4 regions of the Rhizobium sp. BK212 genome follow, and region 2 is predicted to be linked to each of the others. Evidence: predicted binding sites of a transcription regulator. Region 2 holds the regulator's gene; each other region holds the start of a gene.
What was found. The regulator PhoB, encoded in region 2, activates phosphate uptake and scavenging genes when phosphate is short. The targets are predictions, from matches to a motif close to TGTCATNNANCTGTCAT.

Region 1 (7,246 bases), on a different contig from region 2:
GCGCCGTGCAGGGCGCCTGGCCCCAATGGCGACACGACTGCGACCTTTCGATCACGTGATGCGGCGGCAAGCCTTTCCTCGGCGCTGCGGGCGATTGCCTGCAGGTCGCGCGGCTTGCCTGATATCTTCTCCATGGCGGCGATGACGACATCGGTTGCGAGGTAGTCCGGCTTATGGCCGACGCCGCGAACGGTGACGAGCTCGGAGCCCGATATGTCGCGGGCAAGGCCGCGCGAATGCAGGTGCTCCCAGACGATCTCGTCGCGGTCGCCTGTTATGATGACGGTCGGCGCGGTGATCTGCGAGTAGAGCGGCGACTGTTCCTTCACATAGGCCAGCAGTCTTTTGAAATCGGCGGCGTTGTTGTGGAAGGCGCGGGGCCGCAGCACCAGTGACGGGCCGGTTTTTTCGATATAGTCGGCCGGGCGCGGATTGGGGCGGAAGACGTTCAGCGTGCCGCGCTCCAGCCGGCTCAGCCCGAGCGGCACGACGATCGCATGGTTGAAGAGCCAGCCGACGACCGGCACGGTTGCGACATGATAATACCAGTCGATGCCGCCCGGCCATGGATGGGTGGCGGGTGCGAGGAACAGCAGGCCTGATGTCTTATCGGGATGGCGCAGGCCGAAGGCGGCGGTGATCGCGCCGCCGAAGGAATGGCCGACAATGATCGCCTTCTCGATGCCGCGCTTTTCCATCAGCCTGGCGATCGCATCGGCCTGGCCGGAGGGAACGGCGTTCTCAGGGCCGCCGCGCTCGGAATAACCGTGACCGGGACGATCAACGAACAGCATTTCCGCCCGGCCTACGAGTGCTGCGCGAAAGGCGACGACCTGGTCGAGCAGATTGCCGCTGGCGCCATGAATGAAGACAAGCGGCGGCAGATCCGCATTTTCGGGACGCTTGATGTGGACGGCATTCATGCAGTAGCCGCCGACATCCGTCAGTTCGCCGATATTAGGATAGGCGTGTTCGAATTGCCGCGCCTTATAGGATGAGTAACCGATGGCGGCGGCGAGCGGGGCGAGAAGAGCGGAAACTTCTGCAAGCATGATGTTAACAACGAGCGACAGTTGCGGGATGAGCTGCGGGCGGACAAACCGCTACATCATTCCCTCTATATTCTATAATTGCGCGACGTGATCCGACGTCAAGATGTCAGCCCGGGAATCAGGTGCGGTTGCCGGCGAGTTTTTCGGCAAGCGTGTTGACCTGTTCCTGCGCGGTGCGTTCGGCGGGATAGACATCGAGGAAACGCTCCCAGGCCTTCAAGGTCAGTTGGTCGTTGCCGGAATTGCTGAGAATCGCCGCCATGCCGGAGAGTGCGCCGAAATGGCGCGGCTCGAGATCGAGCACACGTTCGATGTCGGACATCGACTTGCGATAATTGCCCATGACGAAATTCAGCGTGGCGCGGCGGTTCCAGCTTTCGGCATAATCGGGCTTCAGCGCGATCGCCTCGTCGAGGAAGTCGAGGGCAGCCGGATTGCGCTTTTCCTCGATCGCCTTGTCGGCCCACTGCATCAGCAGATTGATGGTGGCGCTGCCGGAATCGTTCCACTCCATGCGGATTTCATTGGCGATGCTGCTGGCCTTGTCGGGGTCGCGCTCACGCTTCAACTGGCTGAAGAGCTGGTCGAGGTGCTGCTTCGGCGAACTGCTGACATCCGTCTGTTCGACGATGACGTCCTTTTCCGCGGCGGTGGCCGGAAAAGTGGCGGAGAGGAGAATGAGGGCGAGCGGCAGCGCCGCTGATGTCAAAGCAAAAAAGCGCATGGCGGACATATTAGCCCGCCAACGCCGAAGATCAAACAAATTTGACGTGATCACCATAGTGACCCACCGGATATATCCGCCGGCGCAAGCTCACGCTGCGCGGCGATCCGGATGCGCGAAATCAGCCCTGACGAGCCTTGTAGCGCGGGTTCAGCTTGTTGATGATGTAGATGCGGCCCTTGCGGCGAACCAGACGGTTGTCACGGTGACGAGCCTTGAGCGACTTGAGCGAATTCTTGATCTTCATTTTTCTGATCCGCGATCTCTATGGGGGAATTCACATTCGCCCGTATCTTTAACAATCAAAAGCGCGCCATCGGGCGCGCTCTTTAGGTGGGGGAGCAGATACCTCTTCACCTTTTCCATGTCAACCGCATGAAGGTGTTTTTCCCAAGGCGTCGCGGTGTTTTCTCAAGCCGAAACCGGTTATTTCGGCGTCAAGGTGGTGACGTGGCCCATCTTGCGGCCGGAGCGCCACTCGGTCTTGCCATAGAGATGAACCAGCGTATCGGGACGCTGCAACCAGTCGGGAACGGCAAGGATATCGTCGCCGATCAGGTTCTGCATGACGCAGTCGGAATGGCGCTCGCCATTGCCGAGAGGCAGGCCGGCGACGGCGCGGATATGCTGCTCGAACTGGCTGACGACGCAGGCGGCTTCCGTCCAGTGACCGGAGTTGTGGACACGCGGCGCCATCTCGTTGGCGATCAGACCACCGTCGGGCAGCACGAAGAATTCGATGCCGATGACGCCGACATAGTTCAAGGCGGCGAGGATCTTTTCGGCCGATCGGCGCGCAATATCCGCCGTCGCTGGCGAGATCGTAGCGGGAACCGTCGAGGTGTGAAGGATGCCGCTGCGGTGGACATTCTCGGCGGGATCGAAGCAGACGACCGTGCCGTCGGTGGCCCGCGCGGCGATGATCGAGACCTCGCGCTCGAAGGCGACGAAACTTTCGAGGATGAGTGGCACGCCGCCGAGCGCGGCATAGGCGCCATCTGCGCTGTCGGCGACGGAGCGGAAAACCATCTGGCCCTTGCCGTCATAACCGAGACGGCGCGTCTTCAGCACGCCCTGACCGCCGAAATCCTTCAGTGCCATCTCGAGATCGGCCTGGCTGTCGACCGCATGGAAGCGGGCGGTCGATATGCCGCAGCCATTGAGAAAGCGCTTTTCGACGAGGCGGTCCTGGGCGGCTTCCAGTGCCTTCGGCGGCGGATAGACGGACACGCTCGCCGAGAGCGTCTCGGCAGCTGCGACGGGCACGTTCTCGAATTCGTAGGTGACGACATCGCAGATATCAGCGAGTTCGGCGAGTGCCGCCGGATCGTCATAGGCGGCGGTAATCTGCCGGTTGGCGAGCTGGGCGGCCGGGCAGTCCGCCTGCGGCTCGAGGATGACCGTGCGAAAATTCAATCTGGCGGCGGCAATGGCCAGCATGCGGCCAAGCTGGCCGCCGCCGATAATGCCGATCGTTCTTGCCGTCATAGGTCGTCCATCGGGTATTCGGCGACGGCAGCACTCTGGCGCTCGCGCCATTCGTCGAGCCGGTCGGCGATTTCTTCGTCGGAAAGGGCAAGGACGGCGGCGGCGAGAAGGGCGGCATTGACCGCGCCGGCCTTGCCGATGGCGAGCGTGCCCACCGGAATGCCGGCCGGCATCTGCACGATGGAAAGAAGGCTGTCCTGGCCGGACATGGTCTTTGACTGGACCGGCACGCCGAAGACCGGCAGCGGCGTCATCGATGCGGCCATACCCGGCAGGTGGGCAGCGCCGCCGGCGCCGGCGATGATGACCTTGAAGCCCTCAGCCCGCGCTCCCTTGGCGAAATTGACCAGCCGGTCGGGTGTGCGGTGCGCCGAAATGATGCGCGCATCGTAAGGGATCTCAAGCGCCTCCAGCGTGTCGGCGGCGTTCTTCATGGTCTCCCAGTCGGACTGGCTGCCCATGATGATGGCGACGGGCGGTCTGTCTGTCATCGTTGCTGCTATTCCCTCTCAGGCGATGATGTCAGGGATGATCTGATCTTCCAGCTTGGAGAGCCTGTCCTTGATGACGAGCTTCTTCTTTTTCATACGCTGGATCCGCAGAGCATCGCATCCGGTCTGGATCATGGCGTTGATCGCGGCGTCGAAATCCTCATGCTCCTGACGCAGACGCGCCACTGTGAGCCTGATTTCCGCCTGTTCCTGATCGGCCATATGCAATCCCCGTTATCGTCCTCGGACCTTGTCCGATCTGCCGATGATTTCCGCAAGCTCCTATCACCAAATACAGGTAACGGCTAGTTAGTCTTGATCATGAAATTGCCATCCAGTCTTCATCTTTTGGCCTTCGACAAGCCTTCAAAAATATGTCACAGTCCCCGCCGTTGACACCTTGATCCCCGACGATGATGGCCGGGGAGGGTAAGAGGAAGGAAGGGTCATATGACTGTTCAAGCTCATCTTGAGTCACTCCAGAAAAAGCATGTTGCTCTCGAGGAGGAGTTGCACACGCTCAGAACATCTCCCTCTATTTCCGATACGGAACTTGCCGAGTGCAAGCGCCGCAAGCTGCGCATCAAGGACGAGATTCAGCGTCTTAAGTCATCCGTCCACTGATCTTCCCAAGGGTCGCCGGACGATCATCTTGCGCAAAGAGGTAAATCCATCCATTCCGCCTAAAATCAGCAAGAACCGGTGATCACACACTCGATTTGCGCCAGTCCGATGCCCGCCGCATCGCGGCTGGCGCTTTTGGTTCGTCAAGCTTCAAAGGGTCTGATGATCCGCATCGAGTTTCCGGCCGGCATAATTTTACCCTGAAGCGGAACTGCTCGGGATAAAATTATGCGATTCAAAGTGATAAAACGTCTTCAGAGACGCGTGACGTGCATCAGGCCCAGAATTGATCAAGCCATAAATTGAGCGTGTCGAAGCCGCGGTTGTTGACCGCGTAGATGCGCTTCGTGCCTTCGGATGTCACCGAAACAAGATTGCTGTCCAACAGCGCTTTCAGGTGTTGCGAAACGGCGGGGCGGCTGATCGGCAGACCCTCGGCGAGTTCATTGACCGTCCGTGGTGCGCGGCGCAGTTCCTCCAGCAGAAACCGCCGGTTCGGATCGGCAATCGCAGAGAAAGGGTCCGTGTTCGACATGGCGGGAACGCTACGTCAAACCGGGCGCTCCAGCAAGGAAATTGTGCATTGCAGCGTGCGGCAATTCAAAGTGCTGCAGCGTTCCTCGCGCGTCTCAAAAGAAGCGCGGCGCTTCAGGGTTTCACCAACCAAGGCCATCGCGCACGATCAGGAAGGCAGCGATCAGCGCCATCGCATACATGAAGGGATAGAAGATCTGTGGCCTCATGCGGCGCACGCACCATGCGCCGGCAAAGGTGGCGAGCGGGGCAAAGGGCAGGAGCGTCGCGGAGGTCGCAAGGTTCTGGGTGTCGAGTTGGCCGAGCGCGAAATAGGGGATCAGCTTGATGGCGTTGAGGATCGCAAAGAAGCGCACACTGGTGCCGGTATATTCGCGTGGCTGCAATTTGAGCGGCAGGGCATAGATCTGGAAGGGCGCGCCGCCGGCATGGGCGACGAAGCTGCCGTAGCCGGAAAATGTACCCCAGAGGCTGGCGGCCACCGGCCGCTGGCCGCGCGGCGGGATCACCTTGCCGGCGCCCGGGCCGAAATTATTCCAAAAATAGCGCAGGCAGAAGAGGATGGTCACCGCGCCGATGACAATGCGCAGCATGCTGCCCGGAACGAGTGCCGAGGTCGCCCAGCCGAGCGCGATGCCGAAGACTGCGCCCGGCAGCATGATCTTCAGCGTCGCCCAGTCGCCATGCTTGCGCCAGATGACGAGCGAGATCATGTCCATGAAGACCAGGATCGGCAACAGGATCGCCGCCGCTTCGACCGGCGAGACGACGAGGGCGAGGAAAGGCAAGCCGATCAGCGACAAAGCGTCGCCCATGCCGCCCTTTGCGAGGCCCACCAGCAGAACCGCGGGCACGGCGGCGTAGTAGAATGACAAATCCTGCGGCATGCTTTCGACGTCCTCCTCTTGCAAGCCTCGTCTAACGGAACTACTCACACAAAACGAGTGCGGATCCCTCATTTCGAAGGGGAATTCGCCGGAAACGGAAAGACCTCATGACCGAACCGGAAAACCGCTGCCGCCTTGTGCTCATCGCACCTGATATTGCCGATGCCGATGAACAGGCAAAGATCGTCGCCGACGCGCTGAAGGGCGGCGACGTCGCTTCGGTGATCGTGCCGCAATACGGGCTCGACGACGGCGCCTTCCAGAAACATGCCGAAAAGCTGGTGCCGCTGATCCAGGATGCCGGAGCGGCTGCGCTGATTTCAGGCGACAGCCGCGTCGCAGGCCGGGCGAAGGCCGATGGCCTGCATCTTTCCGGCAATGCGGAGGCGCTTTCGGAAGCGATCGACAAACACGCGCCGAAGCTGATCATCGGCGGCGGCAACGCGGCTGACCGCCACCACGCGCTGGAGATCGGCGAAGTCAGGCCGGACTATATCTTTTTTGGCAAGCTCGACGGCGACATCAAGCCGGAGGCCCATCCGAAGAACCTTGCGCTCGGCGAATGGTGGGCCTCGATGATCGAGATTCCCTGTATCGTCATGGGCGGCACCGATCCGGCCTCGGCGCTTGCCGTTGCCGAGACCGGAGCGGAGTTCGTGGCGCTGCGGCTGGCGGTCTTCGGCGAGCCCGGCCGGGCGCCGTCGATCGTCGCCGAAATCAACGCGTTGCTTGACGAAAAAGCGCCACGGTTTGAGGATTGAAATCGCGCTCATGCCGATCCCGCCCGTCCGCCTTTTGAAATTTGCCCTTGCCAGCGTGGCGGCCTTGGTTGCTGCCGGGCCGGATCTCGCTTTGGCGCAGGCGCCGGATAGCGTCATCAGCCAGCCGGGCACGGCGCCGTCTTCGACCTTCCGCACCGACCGGCCCACTGGCCCGGATGTCAAGCCCTCCGATGGTGTTGGCGTGTTCGACCGTATGGGCGCGAAGCTGCCGGACCTGCCGCCGGAAAAGGATTACAAGGGGCCGATCGACGAGGCTTACGGCGCCTTCCAGCGCGGGTATTACCTGACGGCAATGGACAAGGCGCTGCCGCGCGCCCAGCTCGGCGATCCGGCGGCGCAAACGCTGATCGGCGAAATCCTCTCGCAGGGCCTCGGCGTCAAGAAGGACGTGAAGAATGCCGCCTTCTGGTATGGCAAGGCGGCCGAAGGCGGCGATGCGGCAGCCATGTTCAAATATGCGCTGATCCTGATGGAAGGCCAGGGCGTGCCGCGTGACAAGGTCAAGGCCGACGACTACATGCGCAAGGCGGCCGAGGCGGGCAATCCTTCAGCGGAGTTCAACTGGGCGCAGCTTCTCATCGCCGACAATCCCGGCGAGAAGGGGCTGAAGCTTGCGCTGCCGTTCTACGAGAAATCGGCCGAGCAGGGCATTGCCGATTCGCAA
Region 2 (7,246 bases):
ACGACACGATCGACGGCTGCCGCGTCACCGGCAAGATCACGCTCGACACCGACGATATCTATGATCCGGATATCGACGTCGTCGAACTTCGCGCCCGCGTCGGCATGGTCTTCCAGAAGCCGAACCCATTCCCGAAGACGATCTACGAAAACGTCTCCTACGGCCCGCGCATCCACGGCCTGGCCAAGTCGAAGGCCGATCTCGACCAGATCGTCGAGACCAGCCTGCAGCGCGCCGGCCTCTGGAACGAGGTCAAGGACCGCGTGCATGAATCCGGCACCGGCCTGTCCGGCGGTCAGCAGCAGCGCCTCTGCATTGCCCGTGCCGTCGCCGTCAGCCCTGAGGTCATCCTGATGGACGAGCCCTGCTCGGCGCTCGACCCGATCGCCACCGCCAAGGTCGAGGAACTGATCCACGAGCTGCGCGAGAACTACACGATCGTCATCGTCACCCACTCCATGCAGCAGGCCGCGCGCGTCTCGCAGCGCACCGCCATGTTCCACCTCGGCAATCTCGTCGAGGAGAACGACACCGACAAGATGTTCACCAATCCCGACGATCCGCGCACCCAGGACTACATCATGGGTCGCTTCGGCTGATCCTGGCGTCACCAAGCCTTTCCGTTATTCGAGGATAAAGCCCCATGGCATCGACACATATTTATTCTGCCTATGATGATGATCTGAAGTTCCTGTCCAGGCGGATTTCCGAAATGGGCGGCCTGGCCGAGCAGATGGTCGCCGAAGCCGTGCGGGCGCTGGTCAACGGCGATACCGCGCTGGCGCAGAAGGTCATCTCCGACGATGTGATCCTCGATCACGCCGAACGCGAAATCGGCGACAAGGCGATCGTCACCATCGCCCGCCGTCAGCCGATGGCCGCGGACCTGCGCGAAATCATGGGTTCGATCCGCATCGCCGCCGATCTCGAACGCGTCGGCGACCTCGGCAAGAACACCGCCAAACGCGTCATCGCCGTCCAAAGCACCGGCGTTCCCCGCAAGCTCGCCCGCGGTCTCGAGCATCTCTCCGAGCTGGCGCTCGTCCAGCTCAAGGAAGTGCTCGACGTCTACACCAATCGCTCCGCCGACAAGGCGAACGCGATCCGCGAACGCGACAACGAGATCGACGCGATGTACACCTCGCTGTTTCGCGAGCTCCTGACCTACATGATGGAAGATCCGCGCAACATCACCAGCTGCACGCATCTTCTCTTCTGCGCCAAGAACATCGAGCGCATCGGCGACCACGCCACCAACATCGCCGAGACGATCTTTTACATGGCGACAGGTGCGCAGCCGGAAGGCGATCGTCCGAAAGATGACAGCGCCAACACCGTCGGCGCGGTAACCGAATAACCGCCCGGGCCGGACGGCCGGGCTAGAAGCTTGCGTGCGCGCCCATCCGGGGCGCGCAAAGAGGTCGCAGCCAATTCTGAATTTGCGCAGGGTGCATTGCTTGAACCATCCCCGGTTCAAGGATCATGCGCGAGGAGACCGACACGCATGATCCCGAGAGTTGCAGTTGTTGAAGACGAGGAAGCCCTGAGCGTGCTTCTTCGCTACAATCTCGAAGCGGAAGGCTTCGAGGTCGATACCATCCTTCGTGGCGACGAAGCCGAAATGCGGCTTCAGGAGCGCACGCCCGATCTGCTCATCCTCGATTGGATGCTGCCTGGCGTCTCCGGCATCGAACTCTGCCGGCGCCTGCGCATGCGGCCGGAAACCGAGCGCCTGCCGATCATCATGCTGACGGCGCGCGGCGAAGAGAGCGAGCGCGTCCGCGGGCTTTCGACGGGGGCCGACGATTATGTCGTCAAGCCCTTCTCGACCCCCGAGCTCGTCGCCCGCGTCAAGGCGATGCTGCGCCGCGCCCGTCCCGAGGTGCTGTCGACGGTGCTGAAATGCGGCGATATCGAACTCGACCGCGAAACCCACCGGGTCCATCGCAAGACCCGCGAAGTCCGCCTCGGCCCAACCGAATTCCGCCTGCTGGAATTCCTGATGTCGTCGCCGGGCCGGGTCTTCTCCCGCTCGCAGCTTCTCGACGGTGTCTGGGGCCACGATATCTATGTCGACGAACGCACCGTCGACGTCCATGTCGGCCGCCTGCGCAAGGCGCTGAATTTCTCCAACATGCAGGACGTCATCCGCACCGTCCGCGGCGCCGGTTATTCGATGGAAGCCTGAGGGCCTCCATTCTGATTGCTGACAACGTCGCTCGAGCTAGCGTCTGCCCCTCACCCTAACCCTCTCCCCGTAAAACGGGGCGAGGGCACGTGCCCTGCGAGAGGTCAGCGGGGAACGGAGAGGTCGGGCATATCCCCTTCGCCCTGCAAGCGGGGAGAAGGTGCCGGCAGGCGGATGAGGGGCAGCCATCCGCGCGAACCAATAACTACAAAAAAACGGGCCAGTCGGCCCGTTTCTCATGTGCGGCGATGTTACCCGCTCAGCTGGCCCGCGCTGCTGCCCGGCGGCGTTCGTTGACCGGCTGGTAGGCAAGCTTCTGGTGATAGCTGCAATAGGGCGAATTGTCGGGGGATTCGCAGCCGCAGAAGTGGAAGTCGTCCTTCAGCGGATCGCCGACCGGCCACTTGCAGGTGCGTTCGGTCAGTTCCGTCAGGCCGAGGCGTCGGGAAATCGGAACGACCACGTTGCCTCTCGGCACGTATTCCATTTCCTCGATCGTTTCGATCTCGATCTCTTCCTTCAGCATCGTCGCGCCCTGCTGGCGGGTAACGGTGCGAGTGGCGACCCGTGAGGCGTAGTTCGGCGCGCGCGGCGCAGAAGTATTGCGTTTCGGCGTTCGGGCGGCGTTGGCGGTACCGCCGGCCTTGGCACGGCCGGGAAGGCTCAGCCGATGCACCTTGCCGATGACCGCGTTTCTGCTGACGCCACCAAGTTGTGCCGCGATCTGGCTGGCGCTCAGTCCTTCGGCCCAGAGCTTCTTGAGTTTCTCGACCCGCTCGTCTGTCCAGTTCATGCCCTGTCTCCACCTTTTGCGTTGGTGATGGCAGAATCCCTCACCGTTGTCCCGGAAGGCTCCGAAACAAGAAACGCTTGATCAATTTTGGTGACTAGTTCCGCCGCATGCAGTCTAGTAATTGAACTTTAACCTAGTGTGAGGCTGACTCCGTGACAAGAGTCGCATGAATCCGGATGAATCGAATTTCAAGTTTTCCCCAACTTGCTGCCCCGGCGTGGCATTTCTGCAATAATGCCTGTTGAGGACGGATAATGCTGCTGTACAAGCTTGCTGCATGCGCTAAGGGCGCAGTTTTGTTGACATTGCAGCGCGAAAAGGAAATAGTGCCAGTCGCCGCCGCAAGGCGGCATTTTTGATTTTTCGGGCCTGGTTTTCTTAGCCGGAGTCCGGAGCTTGATAACATCGATGGGAGATCGCGCTATGGCTGAAGCCGCGCCGCTTTATGACACCTATTCTCGTGCCCCGTTGCGGTTCGAGCGAGGCGAGGGCGTGTGGCTGATCACCGAAAGCGGCGAGCGATATCTCGATTTCGGCGCCGGCGTCGCCGTCACTTCGGTCGGCCACAGCAATCCGCATGTGGTCGGCGCGCTGAAGGAGCAGGCCGACAAGGTCTGGCATCTCTCCAACATCTATGAGATCCCCGGCCAGGAGCGTCTGGCCAAACGGCTGACCGACGCCACCTTTGCCGACAAGGTGTTCTTCACCAATTCGGGCGCCGAGGCGCTCGAATGCGCGATCAAGACGGCGCGCCGTTATCAGTATTCCAAGGGTCATCCCGAGCGCTTCCATATCATCACCTTCGAAGGCGCCTTTCACGGCCGGACACTGGCGACGATCGCCGCCGGCGGCCAGGAGAAATATCTTGAGGGCTTCGGCCCCAAGGCGCCCGGTTTCGATCAGGTGGCGTTCGGCGACATCGAAGCGGTGCGCGCCGCGATCACCGATGCCACGGCCGGAATTCTCATCGAGCCGGTGCAGGGCGAGGGCGGCGTGCGTCCGGCCACCCCCGAATTCATGAAGGCGCTTCGCCAGATCTGCGACGAGAATGGCCTGCTGCTGATCCTCGACGAGGTCCAGACCGGGGTCGGGCGTACCGGCAAGCTCTTCGCCCATGAATGGTCGGGCGTCACCCCCGACATCATGGCGGTCGCCAAGGGCATCGGCGGCGGTTTCCCGCTCGGCGCCTGCCTTGCCACTGCAGAGGCTGCCTCCGGCATGAAGGCCGGCACGCACGGCTCGACCTATGGCGGCAATCCGCTCGCCATGGCCGTCGGCAGCGCCGTGCTCGACATCATTCTCGCCGATGGCTTCCTCCAGCAGGTGCGCGACGTCGCACTTGTCTTCCGCCAGGGCCTGGCTTCGCTGAAGGACCGTTATCCCGATGTGATCGAGGATATCAGAGGCGAGGGGCTTTTGCTCGGCGTCAAGGCCGCCATTCCCTCGGCCGAACTGCTGCAGGCGATCCGCGCCGCCCATCTGCTCGGCGTGCCCGCCGGCGACAATGTCATCCGCCTTCTTCCGCCCCTCGTGGTCACCGCCGAGGAAGCCCGCGAGGGCCTTGCCCGCATCGAGCGCGCTGCCGAGAGCATTCGCGCCTCCAAGGTCAAGAAGACGGCTTGAAGGGATTGCCGCCTGCGGGCGCAGCACAGGTAACAAGACTATGGCTCCTAAACATTTCCTCGATCTTTCGGCGGTCACGTCAGCCGATCTCAGAACCATCATGAACGATGCGCTCGCCCGCAAGCAGGCCTTCAAGGCCGGCAAGGGCGACAAGCCGCTCGCCGGCAAGATGCTGGCGATGATCTTCGAGAAGCCGTCGACGCGCACCCGCGTCTCCTTCGATGTCGGCATGCGCCAGCTCGGCGGCGAAACGCTGTTCCTGTCCGGCACCGAGATGCAGCTCGGCCGCGCCGAGACGATCGGCGACACCGCCAAGGTGCTATCGCGTTATGTCGATGCGATCATGATCCGCACCACCGAGCATTCCAGGCTGCTGGAGCTTGCCGAGCATGCGACCGTGCCCGTGATCAATGCGCTGACGGATGACACCCATCCCTGCCAGATCATGGCCGATATCATGACCTTCGAAGAGCATCGCGGCCCGATCAAGGGCAAGACCATCGCCTGGACCGGCGACGGTAACAATGTGCTGCATTCGCTGGTTGAAGGGGCTGCGCGCTTCGGCTATCGCATGAACATGGCCGTGCCCCTTGGCTCGGAGCCCAAGGATCACTATCTGAACTGGGCCCGCAATGAGGGCGCCGAAATCATGCTCTGCCATGATGCCGACCGTGCGGTCGCCGGCGTCGATTGCGTGGTGACCGATACCTGGGTCTCCATGAATCAGGAACATCGGGCCCGGGGTCACAATGTCTTCCAGCCTTATCAGGTCAACGCGGCTTTGATGGCGAAGGCCGGCAATGATGCATTGTTCATGCATTGCCTGCCTGCTCATCGCGGTGAGGAAGTGACGGACGAAGTGATCGACGGTCCGCAATCCGTAGTCTTCGATGAGGCGGAAAACCGCCTTCATGCGCAGAAGTCGATTCTTGCTTGGTGCCTGGGCGCGATCTGAACCATAATCTGGTGTCGCGAGTCACAAACTCGCGACCGCGCGAGCGAAGCCACGCTGGGCTGTCGCTTGAAAACTAGGAGTGAAAGCCATGGCAGAAGCTGCAGCCGCCCTCGGCCAGTTTGATTTCGCCGGCGATGACCATGTCGTCCCTTTTCAGGTGGAGGGTCTGGATGTGCGCGGCCGTGCCGTCCAGCTCGGCCCGATGCTCGATGCGATCCTCGAGCGCCATCATTACCCCGCCCCCGTCGCCCGGCTGCTTGCCGAAGTCGTCGTGCTGACGGTGCTGCTCGGCACCTCGCTGAAATTCGACGGCAAGTTCACGGTGCAGACCAAGGGCGATGGCCCGGTCGATCTTCTCGTCGCCGATTTCTCGACGCCGGAAAATGTCCGCGCCTATGCCCGTTTCGATAAGGCGCTGCTCAACAAGGCGATTGAAGCAGGTGAAACCGAGCCGGAGCAATTGCTCGGCAAGGGCGTGCTCGCCTTCACCATCGACCAGGGCAAGTTCGGCCAGCCCTATCAGGGCATCGTCGCGCTCGACGGCACCTCGCTGGAGGAGATAGCCGGCGTCTATTTCCGCCAGTCGGAACAGATCCCGACGCGCGTGCGCCTGGCCGCGGCCGAACTCTTCGATCGTGACGAGGCGGGCAAGCCGCGCCATCGCTGGCGGGCAGGCGGCCTTGTCGCCCAGTTCCTGCCGGAGGCGCCGGAGCGCATGCGCCAGCCGGATCTCCACGGCGGCGACGGCGACACCGGCAACCGCCTGCATGGCGAGGACGATGCCTGGGTCGAAGCCCGTTCGCTGGTCGAGACCATCGACGCCGACGAACTGACGGATCCGCTGGTCGGGACCGAACGGCTGCTGTTCCGCCTGTTCCATGAGCGTGGCGTGCGCGTCTACGAACCGCGCGCCGTCTTCGACCGCTGCAGCTGCTCGCGGGAGAAGATCAAGGGCGTGCTGAAGGGCTTTTCGGCCGAGGAGATCGAAGCCAGCCAGGAAAACGGCGAGATCGCCGTGACCTGCGAATTCTGCTCGACCACCTACCGCTTCGAGCCGGCCGAGCTTCAGCCAGCTGAATAGTAGAGTGTTTGCCAAGGCTGTCCCGCTTGCGCGGATAGCTGCCCCTCATCCTAACCTTACCGGGGTCGAACCACTCGTCTCGACCCCGGTTGGTGCCGGCAGGCGGATGAGGGGCAGGCCTCGGCAATCTCCCAAGGGCGGGACATCGTTACACGTCAGTTAAGCACCCGCAGCAGTCCCGGTGAATCCAGCGAGAAGGCGGGGATCTCGACATCGAACATCTCACCTTCGTCCGTTTCCATCTGGTAATGGCCGAACATCAGCCCTGAGGGGGTGTCGAGCGGGCAGCCGGAGGAATATTCGTAGGTGTCGCCGGGGCTGAGCCGTGGCTGTTCGCCGACGACGCCCGGGCCCGTCACTTCGTCCACCAGTCCGTTCTGGTCGGTGATATTCCAGTAACGGTTGACCAGGCGAACGGCTATGCCGGAATTGTTGCTGATGACAATCCGGTAACCCCAAACATAGCGGTCGTCTTCCGGATCGGATTGCTCCTCCAGATAGAATGGTTCGACCACAACTTCGATCTCTCTTGTGAGGGCGCGATACATGCCTTGCACCTTAGTCAAGATATGTTACCCGTATCTTATAAGAGGCCCTGTCCGTCAA
Region 3 (7,246 bases), on a different contig from region 2:
GAAAAGCGTGAGCGGTTTTCGGACGACATCATGCTCTTCTTCTTTAATGTAGATCCGGATTCAGATTCATCCGGATTTAGGAGACTTGATTGATAATGGCCGCCGGAGAGCAGTTTCCGGCGGCTTTTCTGTGTGGCGACAGTATTCGGACGGGCTCACGATGATTTGTTTTTCGCAAGTTCCGGTGGAGCTCCGTCTCACCCGTTCGTGACTTTTCGTTTGGACCCGGAAGGATTATTCGTACGTTCATATGTCAGGGCCTGCGGTTCCAACACGCCGTCGGCGCTGAAAAAGAGGTGCAGGTGAATGTCCCCCCGTTTTTTGATTCCGCTGATCGCTGGCGTTGTTCTGTCAGGCCCGCTGCAGGCCGAAGACGGCACGCCGAAAGGTGTCGTTGAACTCTTCACGGCGCAGGGCTGCTCCTCCTGTCCTCCGGCTGATGCGGCTTTCCGCACGCTGGTGAATCAGGGCGATGTCATCGCGCTCGCCTATCATGTCGATTACTGGAATTATCTCGGCTGGGCCGATACGCTGAGCTCCAAGGAAAACACCGAACGGCAATATGGCTATGCCAGAACGATGGGCCGCAGCAACGTCTACACGCCGCAGGCGATCGTCAACGGACGCGGCCATCTGGCCGGCGCCGATCTCAACGGTATCAACAGCAAGATCGACACCTACAGCAGCGAAGGCAACGGGCTGACCGTTCCGATCAACGCCGCGATGCGCGGCGACGAGCTGGAGATCAAGATCGGTGCGGGACAGGGCAAGGCCAATGTCGTGATGGTCTATTTCGACAAGGAAAAGACCATCGACGTCGAAAAGGGCGAGAACAGCGGCCGGAAGCTTTCCTACCTGCACAGCGTCACCAATGTCGAAACCATCGGCATGTGGGACGGCAAGGCAACCAGTCTGACGCTGCCGGCCAGCGTGTTGCAGCGGCCGCAGCTCGAGGGCTGCGCGATCCTGCTGCAATCGGCGACCGCAGACGGCGATCCGGCTGCGATCCTGGGCGCGACCGTTGTCATGGCTGGCAAAAATATCTGAGATTTCATCCGGTTGTGGATGAAGTGCTGGGGCGGCCCGGCCGAGCGTATTCGGGGCTGGGGTTAAGGTCGATACGCTCCGCCGGGCCCTTTGGCGCGCTGGCGCCAAACTGGAATTCATAAATCTCCTGCAAATGAGGCGCTGTTTTGACTGAAATGCGGCGCTGCGGAGAAAGCGTGAGCCTATCCAGGGCATCATGCTTTCCGAATTCGGACCCAACTTTTAGAAGGCATGATGCGCAGATTCAAAGTGCTGCAGCGTCTTTGCCCGAGAGACGCGCGGCGCTGTGGTGCGGCCGAATGTGACGGCTGGCGCTCTTGCAATTTGCGGCGGCTCGGGCAAACTGTCACTCTCCTGTCACATGCGGAGGCCTTGGGAGACTGATGACAGATCAGCCGGATTTGCGACACGGCGAAAGCCGCTCCGTCGACAATAGTTCCTCAGTCGTCGTCGATCTCAGGGAATACAAGCAAAGCAAGGACCCGCTTCCGGTGACCTTCCACCGGCGCGAACTGGACGCGATCCTCTGGATTTACGGCCGCATGGTCGGCGACGGTGAATGGCGCGACTACGCCATTGATCACCTGAAGGACAGGGCGGTCTTTTCCGTCTTCAAGCGTTCCGGCGAAATGCCGCTCTTCCGCATCGAGAAAAACCCGAAGCTCGCCGCCAAGCAGGGCGCCTATTCCGTCATCAACGTCCACGGCACGATCCTGAAGCGCGGTCACGAGCTGAACCAGGTGCTGAAGGTGTTCGACAAGGCCCTGAAGCTCGTCGACAAATAAGCCGCATCAACCGGTAAACAGCGTGCCGGGATAGGCGGACGGATCCGGATCGGTCGCCATCCCCTCGCCGAGGCTGCGCTGCATCAACATCGTATCCAGCCAGCGGCCGTGCTTGTAGCCGGTGCCCCGCATCAGACCGATCTCCTCGAAGCCGGCCTTCCGGTGAAGCGCGATAGAGGCGGGGCTGGCGCCGCCGATGACGGCAGTCATCTGCCGAAAGCCGAGGCCGGTGCAGCGCTCGATCAGCTCGGCAAGCAACGCCTTGCCGACGCCCCGGGCGCGGGCCTCAGGCGCGAGGTAGATGGAGTCCTCGACCATCCAGCGATAGGCCGGACGCGTGCGAAAGGCCGAAGCATAGGCGTAGCCGAGCAGGGTTCCGTCCGTGCCGATGGCCGCGATATAGGGATATTGCTGGCTGACGATCGTTGAAAAACGCAGCGCCATCTCGGCCTCGGAAGGCGGCACGATCTCGTAGCTCGCGACGCCGTTGAGGACGGATTCGCGATAGATATCGGCAATGGCGGGGATATCGGCTTGGGAGGCATCGCGCAGGCGGAATGACATTCGGCGGCATCCATCGGGAAAAGTAAGGTTTCCTAAGACCACTCCGCGAAAGCCTGCGCAACAAAAAAGGCGGCCGAAGCCGCCTTTTCGATCTCTGTCTGCCCTGCTTATTTACGGTTGCCCATGAACTGCAGCAGGAACATGAAGAGGTTGATGAAGTCGAGATAGAGCGTCAGCGCACCCATGATCGCCTTGCGGCCGGCCACGGCAACGTCATCGGCTTCCAGGTACAGTTCCTTGATCCGCTGCGTATCGTAGGCGGTGAGGCCTGCGAAGATCAGAACGCCGAGCACGGAGATCGCGAACTGCACAGCCGACGAAGCCAGGAAGATGTTAACAAGCGAAGCGATGATCAGGCCGAACAGACCCATGATCAAGAACGAGCCCATCGCCGACAGGTCACGCTTCGTCGTGTAGCCGTAAAGCGACAGCGCGCCGAAGGAGGCGGCGGTGACGAAGAAGGTCTGAACGACGCTCTGGCCGGTGTAGATCAGAAAGATCGACGAGAGCGACAGGCCGACGAGCGCGGCGTAGACTGCAAAGGTCGTCTGGGCGGCGGCCACCGTCATGGTATGAATCCGGAAGCTCAGGAAGAACACCAGAGCCAGCGGCGCCAGAATGACCACCCACTTCAAGGGGCTCACATAGATCGCCTGACCGAAAGCGGTCAGCTCGCCATTGGCGAAGGCGAATTGGAACGACAGATATGCGGCCACACCGGTGATCGCCAGACCCAGCGCCATCAGGTTGTAGACCTTGAGCATATAAGCGCGCAGGCCTTGATCAATCATCTCGCCGGTCTGAGCGCGGCTTTGATAGTTACGGAGATCAGCCATAGTTTCCTCTTACAAGCTCCGATGGAAATACGGTGTCGGGGTTTTCGACCCGGGCGCCGCTGCGGAGCTCCAGCATGCCTGCGGATAATATGAGGCTTTCGCCCATTGCAAACAAGAGGCTTGCAGAGGCTCGGCCGGTTAAATCGCCGTAAGGTGAAGGGTTTGAGTGCCGCTGCCCGGTCAAAGCTCGCGCAAAACGGGGGCCGCCTTTTGCCCAAGTATGCGCCAAGTGCCGATCAGGCCGATGCCGACGGTGAGGACGAGCGCGGTCACAAGCGTCAACCCCGCCACGTCGGGCAGAAAGGTTGACGGCAGACGCATGATGCGGGCGACGATGAACCAGGCGGCGACGCTGCCGGCGATCAGCGCGAAGATCGCGGTCGCAAGCCCAAGGATCAGATATTCGTAGCTGAAGGCGCGGATCAGCATGGCGCGCGTGGCGCCGAGCGTCTTCAGCACCACCGCGTCGTGGGTGCGCGCCCGGTTTCCGGCAGCAAGCGCCCCGGCAAGGACGAGGATCGAGGCGATGAGGGCGACAGAGGCGGCGGCGCGGATCGCGGTCGCCAGCTGCGCGACCAGCTGGTTGACGATATCGATCGCGTCCTTGACCCGCACGCTGGTGATCGTCGGATAGGTGTTGGTGACTGATTTCAGGATTGCCGCATCTTCGGCGGGCGTCGACGAGGGATCCGTCAGCGTCGCCAGCCAGGCATGCGGAGCGCCGCGAAATGTGTTCGGCGAGAAGACCATGACGAAATTGATCGACAGCGATTCCCATTCGACGCGGCGCAGATTGGCGATCTTCGCCGTGATGTTGCGGCCGAGCACGTTGACGGTGACGGTATCGCCGATCTTCAGGCCGAGCTCATGCGCCTCTTCCGAGGAGAAGGAAACGAGCGGCTCGCCGCTGTAATCCTTGTCCCACCAGCTGCCTTCGGTGAGGGCGGCGTTCTCCGGCAGGGTCTCGGCATAGGTGATGCCGCGATCGCCGTTCAGCACCCAGCGGCCGGCCGCCGGCACGGTCAGTTTGCTGACGTCCTCGCCGTTGAAGGCGACGATCCGGCCGCGCAACATCGGCACTTCGACGAGCTTGCCCTGCGGCGCCTGCGCCTGGACGAGATCGCGGAATGCGCCGACCTCGGCGCTCTGGATATCGACGAAGAAAAAGTTCGGTGCGCCCTCGTTCATGCGGCCGGTCAGCTGCTGGCGCAGGTTGCCGTCGATCAAGGTCAGCGTCACCAGCAATGCCAGTCCGAGGCCAAGCGACAGCACGACCGAGGGCGTCAGTGCGCCGGGGCGGTGGATATTGCCGATCGCCAGCCGCAAGGCGGGTGAATTGACGCGCGGGCTGCGGCGCGCGAGCCAGGCGATCGCTGCTGCGACGAGGCGCAGGACGACGAAGGCGAAGACGATCGCACCGACGAAGACGACGGCGATGAAACGGTCATAGGCGGTCAGGATGGCAAGGCCGGCAAGAGCGGCCATGAAGACAGCGGCAAGCAGGATGTAGGGCCAAGAGGGCAGGCGGCGGGCCTCGAAGCCCTGCTCGCGGAAGAGGGCGGTCGCCGGCACTTCGCGGGCATGGCCGAGCGGCAGGATGGCGAAGGCCAGCGTCGTCAGGATACCGAAGAGCGTGGCGAGCAGCAGGGCGCCGGGATAGAGGGTCGGCGTCGTGGAGACCGGCAGGAATTGCGCCAGGAACTGCGCGGCGAAGATCGGCGACAACGCGCCGATGACGAGGCCGATCAGGATGCCGCCGAGGGCGATGATGGCGATCTGGAAAAGATAGATCAGGACGACGACCTGGGCCGGGGCGCCGAGACATTTGAAGGTGGCGATGGTCGTGCGCTTGGCATCGAGGAAGGCGCGCACGGCATTGGCGACGCCGACGCCGCCGACGATCAGGGCGGTGAGACCGACGAGCGTCAGGAACTGCGAGAAGCGGGTGATGTTTTCGGTGAGCGAGGGTGCTGCGCGGTCGCTGGTGCGGATCGCCCAGCCGGCGGAGGGGAATTCCTTGGAGGCGCGCGCCTGGATGCCCGACATCGCGCCCTTGTCTTCCAGCCGGATCTTGTAGGCATGTTCGACCAGGCTTCCCGTCTGGATCAGCCCGGAGGCCTGGAGCGCCTGGCGGCTGACGAGCAGACGCGGCGCGAAACCGAAGCCTTCCGACAGGGCATCCGGCTCGGTTTTCACCGTGCCGGTGATGCTGAGCTTGACGTTGCCGAGCAGCAGTTCGTCGCCGACCGCAAGCCCGAGCCGATCGAGAAGCAGGGGCGCTGCCACCGCACCATAGGTGCCGCCTTGGCCGGAAAGCAGCGCTGCAAGCGGATAATCCGGCTCGGCCACGAATCTGCCGTAGAGCGGATAGCCGTCATCGACGGCCTTGACCTCGACCAGCGCCTGATCGGAGCCGTCAGGCTTGCGGGCCATCGAGCGCAGGCCAGTTGAAACCGAAACGGTGCCGAGGCTTTCGAGGAAGCCCAACTCCTGAGGCGTGGCTTCGCGGTTGTTGAGTTCGAAGCGGACGTCGCCGGCCAGCAGTTCCTGCCCCTGCGAGGCGATCGTATCGGTGATCGACTGCGAGACGGAATTGACGGCGGCAATCGCGCCGGTGCCGAGCGCGATGCAGGCAAGGAAAATGTAGAAGCCGCGGATGCCGCCGCGCAACTCGCGGAGCGCCAGACGAAAAGCAAGCGAGACGCGCGGGGTGATCATTCTCATGCGATCGCCGCCTCGCTGTGGCGGGCGGCGCTGTCGCCCTCGATCCTGCCGGAGCGGACGCGGATCTGGCGTGAGCAGCGGTTTGCCAGCGAGACGTCGTGGGTGACGAGAAGCAGGGTCATGCCGCGTTCGGCCTGCTTGGAGAACAGAAGGTCGGCGATCTGGCGGCCGGTCTCGGTGTCGAGATTGCCTGTGGGTTCGTCGGCGATCAGCAGGGCGGGCGAGGGGGCGAGCGCCCTGGCGATCGCGACGCGCTGCTGTTCGCCGCCGGAAAGCTGACCGGGATAGTGGTTCAGCCGTTCGCCGAGGCCGACCGATTTCAGCTCACGGTGAGCGATCTCGAAGGCGTTGCGGACATTGGCGAGCTCGAGCGGCACGGCGACGTTTTCCAGCGCCGTCATGTTGGCGATCAGGTGGAAGGACTGAAAGACGATGCCGATGTTGCGGCCGCGGAAATCGGCGACCTGATCCTCGCTGAGGCTATGGAGGGGCGTGTCATTGATATTGATCTCGCCGCTGTCGAGCTTCTCCAGCCCGGCAAGCACCATCAGCAGGGTCGATTTGCCGGAACCGGAAGGGCCGACGATGCCGACGGATTCGCCGGCCGCGACATCGAGATCGATGCCCTTCAGCACATGGACGGAGGCGGCTGCGCTGCCGAGGGTCAGATCGGCGCTCTTCAACTCGATGATGGTTTTTGCCAACAGAAATCGCCCTATATAAATCCCTAACCGAATGGCCGCATAACGGCACTTCGCCAATCTAGGGAAGCCAGAATGAGATTTAAAGTTGCCGCCCTTCAATTCACCGTCATTGCCGTCTCGCTGATCTTTGCCGCTGCGGCCAATGCCCGGACGATCAATCTCGTCGGTTTTGGGGACAGTTTGATGGCGGGCTATCAGCTGCCGGCCGGCGACGGCTTTCCGGAAAAGCTGCAGGCGGCCCTGAAGGCGAAGGGGCTCGATGTCACCGTCGCCAATGCCGGGGTCTCCGGCGACACGACGACAGCGGGCCTTGCACGCATCGACTGGTCGGTACCCGACGGCACCGATGGCGTCATTCTGGAGCTCGGCGCCAATGATGCGCTGCGCGGCATCCCGCCGGAGGAGAGCGAGAAGAATCTCGATCAGATGATTACTCGGCTAAAGGAGCGCGGGATTGCCGTGCTGCTCGCCGGCATGGTGGCGCCGCCGAACATGGGGGCGGATTATGCCGCACGATTCAATCCGATCTATCAGAAACTTTCGGAAAAACATGGGCTTCCGCTCTATGCCTTCTTCCTCGACGGTG
Region 4 (7,246 bases), on a different contig from region 2:
GCATCGGCTTCAGAGAGATCACGATCGAGCGCATAGGTTTCGCCGGCGCGGATCGTCGGACCGATGATCCTCCAGATCGCGTCTTGATCGTTCTTATCTGCGGGGCGGATCAGCATGCCCGATGTCTACAGAAGCCTGATATGGCTTGCAACGGGTGGGCGGCCTCCGGCAAATGCCGGAAGCGCCTCCCTTTCGAGCGACATCAAACCCTTTCGAGCGCGATAGCGATGCCCTGCCCGACGCCGATGCACATGGTCGACAGCGAATATTTTCCGCCGGTATCATGAAGCTCCAGCGCCGCCGTGCCGGTGATGCGTGCACCCGACATGCCAAGCGGATGGCCGAGCGCAATCGCGCCGCCATTGCGGTTCACCCGCGCATCATCATCGGCAATGCCGAGCGCGCGCAACACTGCCAGCCCCTGGCTGGCGAAGGCCTCGTTGAGTTCGATCACGTCGAACTGTTCGGCGGTCATGCCGAGCCGCGCCATCAGCTTGCGTGAGGCCGGGATCGGCCCGACACCCATCACCCTTGGCGGAACGGCGGCGGCAGCACCACCGAGAATGCGGGCGATCGGCGTCAGGCCATATTTCCGGGCCGCCGCTTCCGAAGCGACGATCAGCGCCGCCGCCCCGTCATTGACGCCGGAGGCATTGCCGGCCGTCACCGTGCCGCCCTCCTTCTTGAAAGGCGTGGCGAGTTTCGCCAGCGTCTCGATCGTCGTCGCCCGCGGATGTTCGTCTTTTTCGACGATGACGGGATCCCCCTTACGCTGCGGAATGATCACCGGGGTGATTTCCTTCGCCAGCCGTCCGTTCGCCTGGGCGGCCGCCGCCTTCGCCTGGCTTCGCACCGCGAAGGCATCCTGGTCCTCACGGCTGACATGATAGTCCTCGGCAACGTTCTCACCGGTCTCCGGCATGGAATCGACGCCATATTGCTTCTTCATCAGCGGATTGACGAAGCGCCAGCCGATCGTCGTGTCGTGGATTTCGGCGGCCCGGGAAAAGGCCGTCTCGGCCTTTGGCATGACGAAGGGCGCGCGCGACATGCTTTCGACGCCGCCGGCGACCATCAGCTCGGCCTCGCCGGAGCGGATGGCCCGCGCTGCGGTGATCACCGCGTCCATGCCGGAGCCGCAAAGCCGGTTGATCGTCGTGCCCGGAACTGAGATCGGCAGGCCGGCCAGTAGCGCCGACATGCGCGCGACATTGCGATTATCCTCGCCCGCCTGGTTGGCGCAGCCGAAGATCACATCATCGACGGCTTCCCAATCGACGGCGGCATTTCGTTGCATCAGCGCTTTCAGCGGAATGGCGCCGAGATCGTCGGCGCGCACTTGGGATAGCGAACCGGCGAAGCGGCCGATCGGCGTTCTGACATAGTCGCAGATAAAGGCTTCGGTCATGGCTTTTCCTCAGAGTTGCGGGACGACGAGGTCGCCAACCGGTCCTTCGACGTGCAGCGGCGCGCCGGTCATCGCCTGCAATTCCTCTTGCGACATCGCGGCCAGCTTTTCGCGCAGGACGAAGCGTCCCTTGACGATGTCGATGACGGCGTGGCTCGTATAGACGCGGGTGATGCAGGCAACGCCGGTCAGCGGGAAGGTGCACTTCTCCACCAGCTTCGGCTCGCCCGTCTTGGTGACGTGTTCGGTGATGACACAGACTTGCTTGGCGCCGTGCACCAGGTCCATGGCGCCGCCGACGGCCGGCACGCCTTTGCTGCCCACCCGCCAGTTGGCGAGGTCACCGCTCTGAGCCACCTGATAGGCGCCGAGGATCGCGACGTCGAGGTGGCCGCCGCGCACCATGGCGAAGCTGTCGGCATGATGGAAGAAGGCGGCACCCGGCTTCAGCGTCACCGCCTTCTTGCCGGCATTGATCAGGTCCCAGTCCTCTTCGCCTGCGGCCGGCGGCTCGCCGAAATTCAGGATGCCGTTTTCCGTGTGGAAGATCGCCTGACGGCCGGGCGGCTGATATCGGGCGACCATTTCGGGAAAGCCGATGCCGAGGTTGACATAGGCGCCGTCGGCAATGTCCTGCGCGGCGCGCCAGGCGATCTGCGCGTTGGAAAGCTTGATGTCTTCACGAGTGTCGATGGTCATACGTAGGCCACTCCGGCTCGAATGAGCTCTTCTTCCTGTTGGGGATTGGGAACGGCGACAACGCGGTCGACGAAGATGCCGGGTGTCACCACGTGTTCGGGATCGATGCCGCCGGCCGGCACGATCGACGAGACCTGGACGATCGTCTTTTCCGCCGCCATGCACATCAGCGGATTGAAGTTGCGGCCGGCCTTGTTGTAGGTGAGGTTGCCCTGGATATCGCCGATTTCAGCCTTCACGATCGCAAAGTCGGCCTTCAGCCAGCGCTCCTGCACATAGTGGCGGCCATCGAACTCGGCGATGACCTTGCCGTTGGCCAGTTCGGTGCCGTAAGCCGTCGGCGTATAGAAAGCAGGGATGCCCGCCCCGCCGGCGCGGATGCGCTCGGCAAGCGTTCCCTGCGGCACCAGCTCGAGCTCGATCTCGCCGGCTAGATATTTATCCGTGAAGGCGCGCGGATCCGACGACCGGGGAAAGGAACAGATCATTTTCCGGACCAAGCCGGCATCGATCATCGCGGCGATGCCGATGCGCCCGTTGCCGGCATTGTTGTTGATCACGGTCAGGTTCTTCGAGCCCTTGTCGATCAGGGCATGAATGAGCTCGATCGGCGCGCCCGAGCCACCGAAACCACCGATCATGACGGTCGCGCCGTCACCGATCTCAGAGACGGCTTCCGCCGTGCTCCCGACTGTCTTGTCCATGCGGGATCTCTCCTTGGCTATGCGATCGGGAACTGGTTCCCGTCCTTCGAGCGTCAGGGATAAAGCGCAGCGGGCCGGACGGCAAGAAATTTGTGCGATATTTGACATTTGTTCGTATATCGCACAATAAGGAGTGGTCGGGCGCAGCCCGAGCAATCGATCCAGCGAATCGATTGCAGCGACGAATGCCCGAAGCGCAAGCGAAGGGCGAAGCACGATAGAACGCGGTCCGACAGGCAACCCCAAGACAGGAGCCCACCATGCGCGAAACGGATTTCGTCAGCGGTTTTGCCCGCGGCCTGAAAGTCATCGAAGCCTTCGGTGAGACGCGGCAGCGGCTTTCCATTGCCGAGGCGTCGAAACTGACGGCGCTCGATCGCGCCGCCGTGCGCCGCTCGCTGCTGACGCTCGCCGAACTCGGTTATGCCGATTACGACGGCAAGTTCTTCACCCTGACACCGAAGATCCTGCGGCTTGGCCATGCCTATCTCGCGGCGACGCCGCTGCCGGCGCTGCTGCAACCGCATCTCGATCTTCTCTCCGAAAAGGCCGGCCAGAGTGCCTCGGCCTCGGTGCTCGACGGCACCGAAATCGTCTATGTCGCCCGCGCCTCGCAGCGCCGCGTCATGTCGATCAATTTGACTCCCGGAAGCCGCCTGCCCGCCTACTGCGCCTCGATGGGCCGGGTGCTGCTTGCGGCTCTCCCCGAGAGCGAAGCGCGCGCCATCCTTGCCCGCAGCGAGCTGAAGAAGAACACTGTGAATACCAGAACCGATCCGGAGGAGCTCATCACAGAATTCCGCCGTGTGCGCGCCGAGGGTTACGCCATCATCGATCAGGAGCTGGAGATCGGTCTCTGCTCCATTGCCGTGCCCATCGACAACGACCGCGGCGAAACCGTCGCGGCGATCAATATCGGGGCGCCGGCCGCTCTCGTGCCGGCCGCGGAGATGAAGGAGCGGTATCTGCCGCTGCTGAAGGAAACGCAGACCGCATTGCGACCATTACTGCGGCGGTGATGGCAAGCAGTGCCAGCAAAAGTCCGCAGCGGTTTTGCGTCCGGAATACGTAAAGAAACAGATGGAGCGGCCCCGAACAGGGGCCGCTCGCAATCGTCAATGCGTCAGGTCGAGCGCGGCTGTGAGGTCGCCCATCGGCGGCCGATCATTGTTGCGCAGCGCCTTGTCGCGGGCGAGGATGCCGGGCAGCACCGGCAAATCATAGCGCGCGGTGATGAAGCGGATGATCGAGGTCGTGTCGTACTGGGTGTGATCGACCATGCCGCTCTTGGCGAAGGGCGAGATGATGAAGGCCGGAATGCGGTTGCCCGGGCCCCAGCGATCGGCCTTCGGCGGCGCGACGTGATCCCAGAAGCCGCCATTCTCGTCATAGGTGACGATGACGAGCATATGGCCCCATTGCGGGCTCTTCTCGAGGTGGGAGACGATATCGGCAAGATGCTGGTCGCCGCTCGACACGTCGGCATAACCGCCATGTTCGTTGAGGTTGCCTTGCGGCTTGTAGAAGGAGACCGCGGGCAGCTTGCCATCGTCGATATCCCTGAGGAAGGCTTCGCCGCCAAGACCGCCATCCCTCAGATGTTCGGCGCGCGCCGGCGTGCCGGGCGCGAAATTGGCGAAATAGTTGAACGGCTGGTGGTGGAACTGGAAGTTCGGCACCGGCGTGGCGTTCTTGCCGTCGAGGGCTGCCTGCCAGGCGCCGCTATACCATGCCCAGCTGACACCCTTCAGCGACAGCAGGTCGCCGATGGTGATTTCATGCTGCGGCGGCAGCGTCGTTGCGGCGGTGGGATCGGCATAGGCCGGATCGCCGTCCTTGGCCGGCGGATTGGCGCTCGGCTGGTAGGGCGGCTGCATGGTGTTGACGGCATAGAAGTCAGGGGTCAGCGTGCCGTCGGAGACGAATTTCGGGGCGCCCTCCAGCGCCGACTTCGGGGCGTTTTCCGCCACAACAAGCGACGTGCCGGCCGCATCGACCTTGGCAATGGTCGGCTTTGCCGGGCTCTTGTCGGCGTCGGGATAATAGGGCGTGCAGGCGCAGACGAGTGCGAAGTGATTGAGGAAGGAACCGCCGAAAGCGCCCTGGAAGAAGTTGTCGGCAATGACGTATTTCTTGGCGACCTGCCACATCGGCAGGATGGAGCCGTCGTAGTGCCCCATGACGAGGCTGCCGGAATCGGCCCAGGCCACGAACTTGTCGTTCTTGCCGCCGTCGATCTGCATCTGCTCCTGGTAAAAGCGATGCCAGAGATCGCGGGTGATGACCGAAGGCGCCTGCGCAAAACCCTTGGGATCGTCGATCGCAAAGGTGGCGTTGGCAAGATGGGCCGACTGCGCCTCGGTGACGGCAGGCGTAACACCCTTGGCGGTGAGGCCGCCCCAGGCGGGCGGCAGTTCGGATAGCAACTGGCCGTCGCGGTCGAGCTGGCGGGCGTGATCGGCGGTCGCGTTCGAGAGCCCGTCGACGCCGGGAAAGCTGCCGTAGAGATTATCGAAGCTGCGGTTTTCGGCATAGATGACGACGACATTGTCGATCTTGTCGTAGCCGGCGGGCGCCGCATGGGCTGCCGTTGTGATCGCAAACGGCACGATGGCCGATCCGGCGAGACAGATGGAATGGAGGGTCTTCAGTCTTTTCACGTCAGTTCCTCATGGCTAGGGGGCGTTGGCTAGAGGGAGCGGAGAACGCTCGGGGGCGTCCAAACGCTATTCCGGCCGTCTATCAACTTTGTGACATCGGGGGTTGGCGTGATGCCGCAGGCGATAGCCGTCATCAATTTGTTGCAACAAGGTTCGATCATGGAGCAAACCAGTCTTAAGCTATTGGAATCCTTATCATGGCAATCAAGACCATCTGGCTTGTGCGGTCCGGCCTGGCGGTGAGCATGGGTGCTGTGGCGCTCTGTCTTGCCAGTCTTCCGCTGCGGCAAAGCAGCGCGGCGACCACGGCCGGCCTGCATCCCGGCCCGATGTCGCGCGCCGAGGCCTTTGCCCGAGCCGAAACGCTCACCGCGCTCGGCCGCAACATATTCTCGGATGCCTCGCTGTCGGCCTCGGGGCTCCAGGCCTGCGCGTCCTGCCATGATCCGGCTCACGCCTTCGGTCCGGCATCGGCGACGCCGGTCGAAATCGGCGGCCAGCATATGGACCGGCCGGGGCTGCGCGCCGTGCCGACGCTGCGCTACCTCCAGGCGGTACCCGCCTTCACCGAGCATTATTACGATTCCGAGGACGAGGGCGACGAAAGCGTCGACAATGGCCCGACCGGCGGCCTGACCTGGGACGGCCGTGTCGACCACGGCGCCGATCAGGCAAAGATCCCGTTGCTTTCGCCCTTCGAGATGGGAAACAAGGATGCGGCCGAAGTGGTGGCAAAGCTGCAGAAGGCAGCCTATGCCGGTGACATCGAGGCGGCCTTCGGCGCGACGGTGTTCGACAACCCCGACGACGCCTTCGACGCCGCCGCCGAGGCGCTCGCCACCTTCGAACAGAGTGGCCCGGATTTTTATCCCTATTCCAGCCGCTACGACGCCTTTCTCGCCGGCAAGGCGACGCTGACGGCGCAGGAATTGCACGGGCGACAGCTGTTCGAGGATCCGGCCAAGGGCAACTGTTCGAGCTGTCATCTGAGCGAGCCCGCCAATGACGGCGAACCGCCGCAATTTTCCGATTTCGGCTTCCTCGGACTCGCCGCTCCCCGCAATATGGCAATCCCGGCCAATAGCGATCCGAACTATCACGATCTCGGCCTCTGCGGCCCTCAGCGCACCGACTTTGCCGGACGCAGCGACTATTGCGGCCTGTTCCGCACCCCGACGCTGCGCAATGTCGCTCTGAAGAAGAGCTTCTTCCACAACGGCTATTTCCACTCGCTGCGCGACGTCGTCTCCTTCTATGCGACCCGCGACAGCGATCCCGGCCGGTGGTATCCGAAAAATTCAGATGGCACGGTCCGTAGATATGACGACCTGCCGCAAGCCTATTGGGACAATCTCAACCAGGACCCACCCTTCGGCCGGAAGTCCGGCGATGCGCCTGCCCTCACCGACCTCGAGATCGACGACATCGTCGCCTTCCTGGGAACGCTGACGGATGCCGATCTGCAATCTGATGCGATCGGGCATTGACCCGGGGCCGGCGGACCACTCTTGTTATGGACTTGCTAGGCTAAGGACGGAAACGCATCTCGCGACCGTTGCTTGAGAATATGCAATCAATGATTTATATGCTGTCATTGATGAATGGAGGCAATGATGGCCAGCATGACGATCCGCAATCTCGATGATGGATTGAAGCAGCGGCTGCGCGTTCGCGCCGCCACGCATGGGCGATCAATGGAAGACGAAGCACGCGATATTCTGCGTACGGCACTTGCGACCACCGAGCCGGTGGCGCGCAATCTCGCCGATACCATT

Region 1: FHT79_RS21990 (DUF465 domain-containing protein) is a predicted target of PhoB. The motif match lies at 4,084-4,100, and genes of this name have one in related genera.
Region 3: FHT79_RS26500 (DUF2794 domain-containing protein) is a predicted target of PhoB. The motif match lies at 1,392-1,408, and genes of this name have one in related genera.
Region 4: FHT79_RS04165 (acid phosphatase) is a predicted target of PhoB. The motif match lies at 5,600-5,616, and genes of this name have one in related genera.

Annotation. Positions count from the first base shown of each region.
Region 1 covers NZ_JACIFS010000007.1:128,607-135,852, reverse strand. Annotated here, with positions in the region: gene FHT79_RS22020 (alpha/beta hydrolase) at 1-1,052, opposite strand, end outside; gene FHT79_RS22015 (hypothetical protein) at 1,171-1,785, opposite strand; gene ykgO (type B 50S ribosomal protein L36) at 1,898-2,023, opposite strand; gene FHT79_RS22005 (5-(carboxyamino)imidazole ribonucleotide synthase) at 2,203-3,264, opposite strand; gene purE (5-(carboxyamino)imidazole ribonucleotide mutase) at 3,261-3,755, opposite strand; gene FHT79_RS21995 (YdcH family protein) at 3,774-3,977, opposite strand; gene FHT79_RS21990 (DUF465 domain-containing protein) at 4,206-4,379, shown strand; gene FHT79_RS21985 (metalloregulator ArsR/SmtB family transcription factor) at 4,654-4,914, opposite strand; gene FHT79_RS21980 (sulfite exporter TauE/SafE family protein) at 5,036-5,800, opposite strand; gene FHT79_RS21975 (thiamine phosphate synthase) at 5,908-6,561, shown strand; gene FHT79_RS21970 (tetratricopeptide repeat protein) at 6,572-7,246, shown strand, end outside.
Region 2 covers NZ_JACIFS010000004.1:462,697-469,942, forward strand. Annotated here, with positions in the region: gene pstB (phosphate ABC transporter ATP-binding protein PstB) at 1-599, shown strand, start outside; gene phoU (phosphate signaling complex protein PhoU) at 644-1,357, shown strand; gene phoB (phosphate regulon transcriptional regulator PhoB) at 1,505-2,188, shown strand; gene FHT79_RS16955 (GcrA family cell cycle regulator) at 2,448-2,981, opposite strand; gene FHT79_RS16960 (aspartate aminotransferase family protein) at 3,405-4,604, shown strand; gene argF (ornithine carbamoyltransferase) at 4,645-5,559, shown strand; gene FHT79_RS16970 (Hsp33 family molecular chaperone) at 5,648-6,640, shown strand; gene apaG (Co2+/Mg2+ efflux protein ApaG) at 6,796-7,188, opposite strand.
Region 3 covers NZ_JACIFS010000010.1:121,584-128,829, reverse strand. Annotated here, with positions in the region: gene FHT79_RS26505 (thioredoxin family protein) at 307-1,047, shown strand; gene FHT79_RS26500 (DUF2794 domain-containing protein) at 1,431-1,832, shown strand; gene FHT79_RS26495 (GNAT family N-acetyltransferase) at 1,839-2,396, opposite strand; gene FHT79_RS26490 (Bax inhibitor-1/YccA family protein) at 2,504-3,232, opposite strand; gene FHT79_RS26485 (ABC transporter permease) at 3,413-5,956, opposite strand; gene FHT79_RS26480 (ABC transporter ATP-binding protein) at 5,953-6,660, opposite strand; gene FHT79_RS26475 (arylesterase) at 6,733-7,246, shown strand, end outside.
Region 4 covers NZ_JACIFS010000001.1:866,426-873,671, forward strand. Annotated here, with positions in the region: gene FHT79_RS04140 (N-acetyltransferase) at 1-116, opposite strand, end outside; gene pcaF (3-oxoadipyl-CoA thiolase) at 203-1,408, opposite strand; gene FHT79_RS04150 (3-oxoacid CoA-transferase subunit B) at 1,418-2,107, opposite strand; gene FHT79_RS04155 (3-oxoacid CoA-transferase subunit A) at 2,104-2,811, opposite strand; gene FHT79_RS04160 (IclR family transcriptional regulator) at 3,072-3,830, shown strand; gene FHT79_RS04165 (acid phosphatase) at 3,927-5,471, opposite strand; gene FHT79_RS04170 (cytochrome c peroxidase) at 5,669-6,958, shown strand; gene FHT79_RS04175 (plasmid stabilization protein) at 7,085-7,246, shown strand, end outside.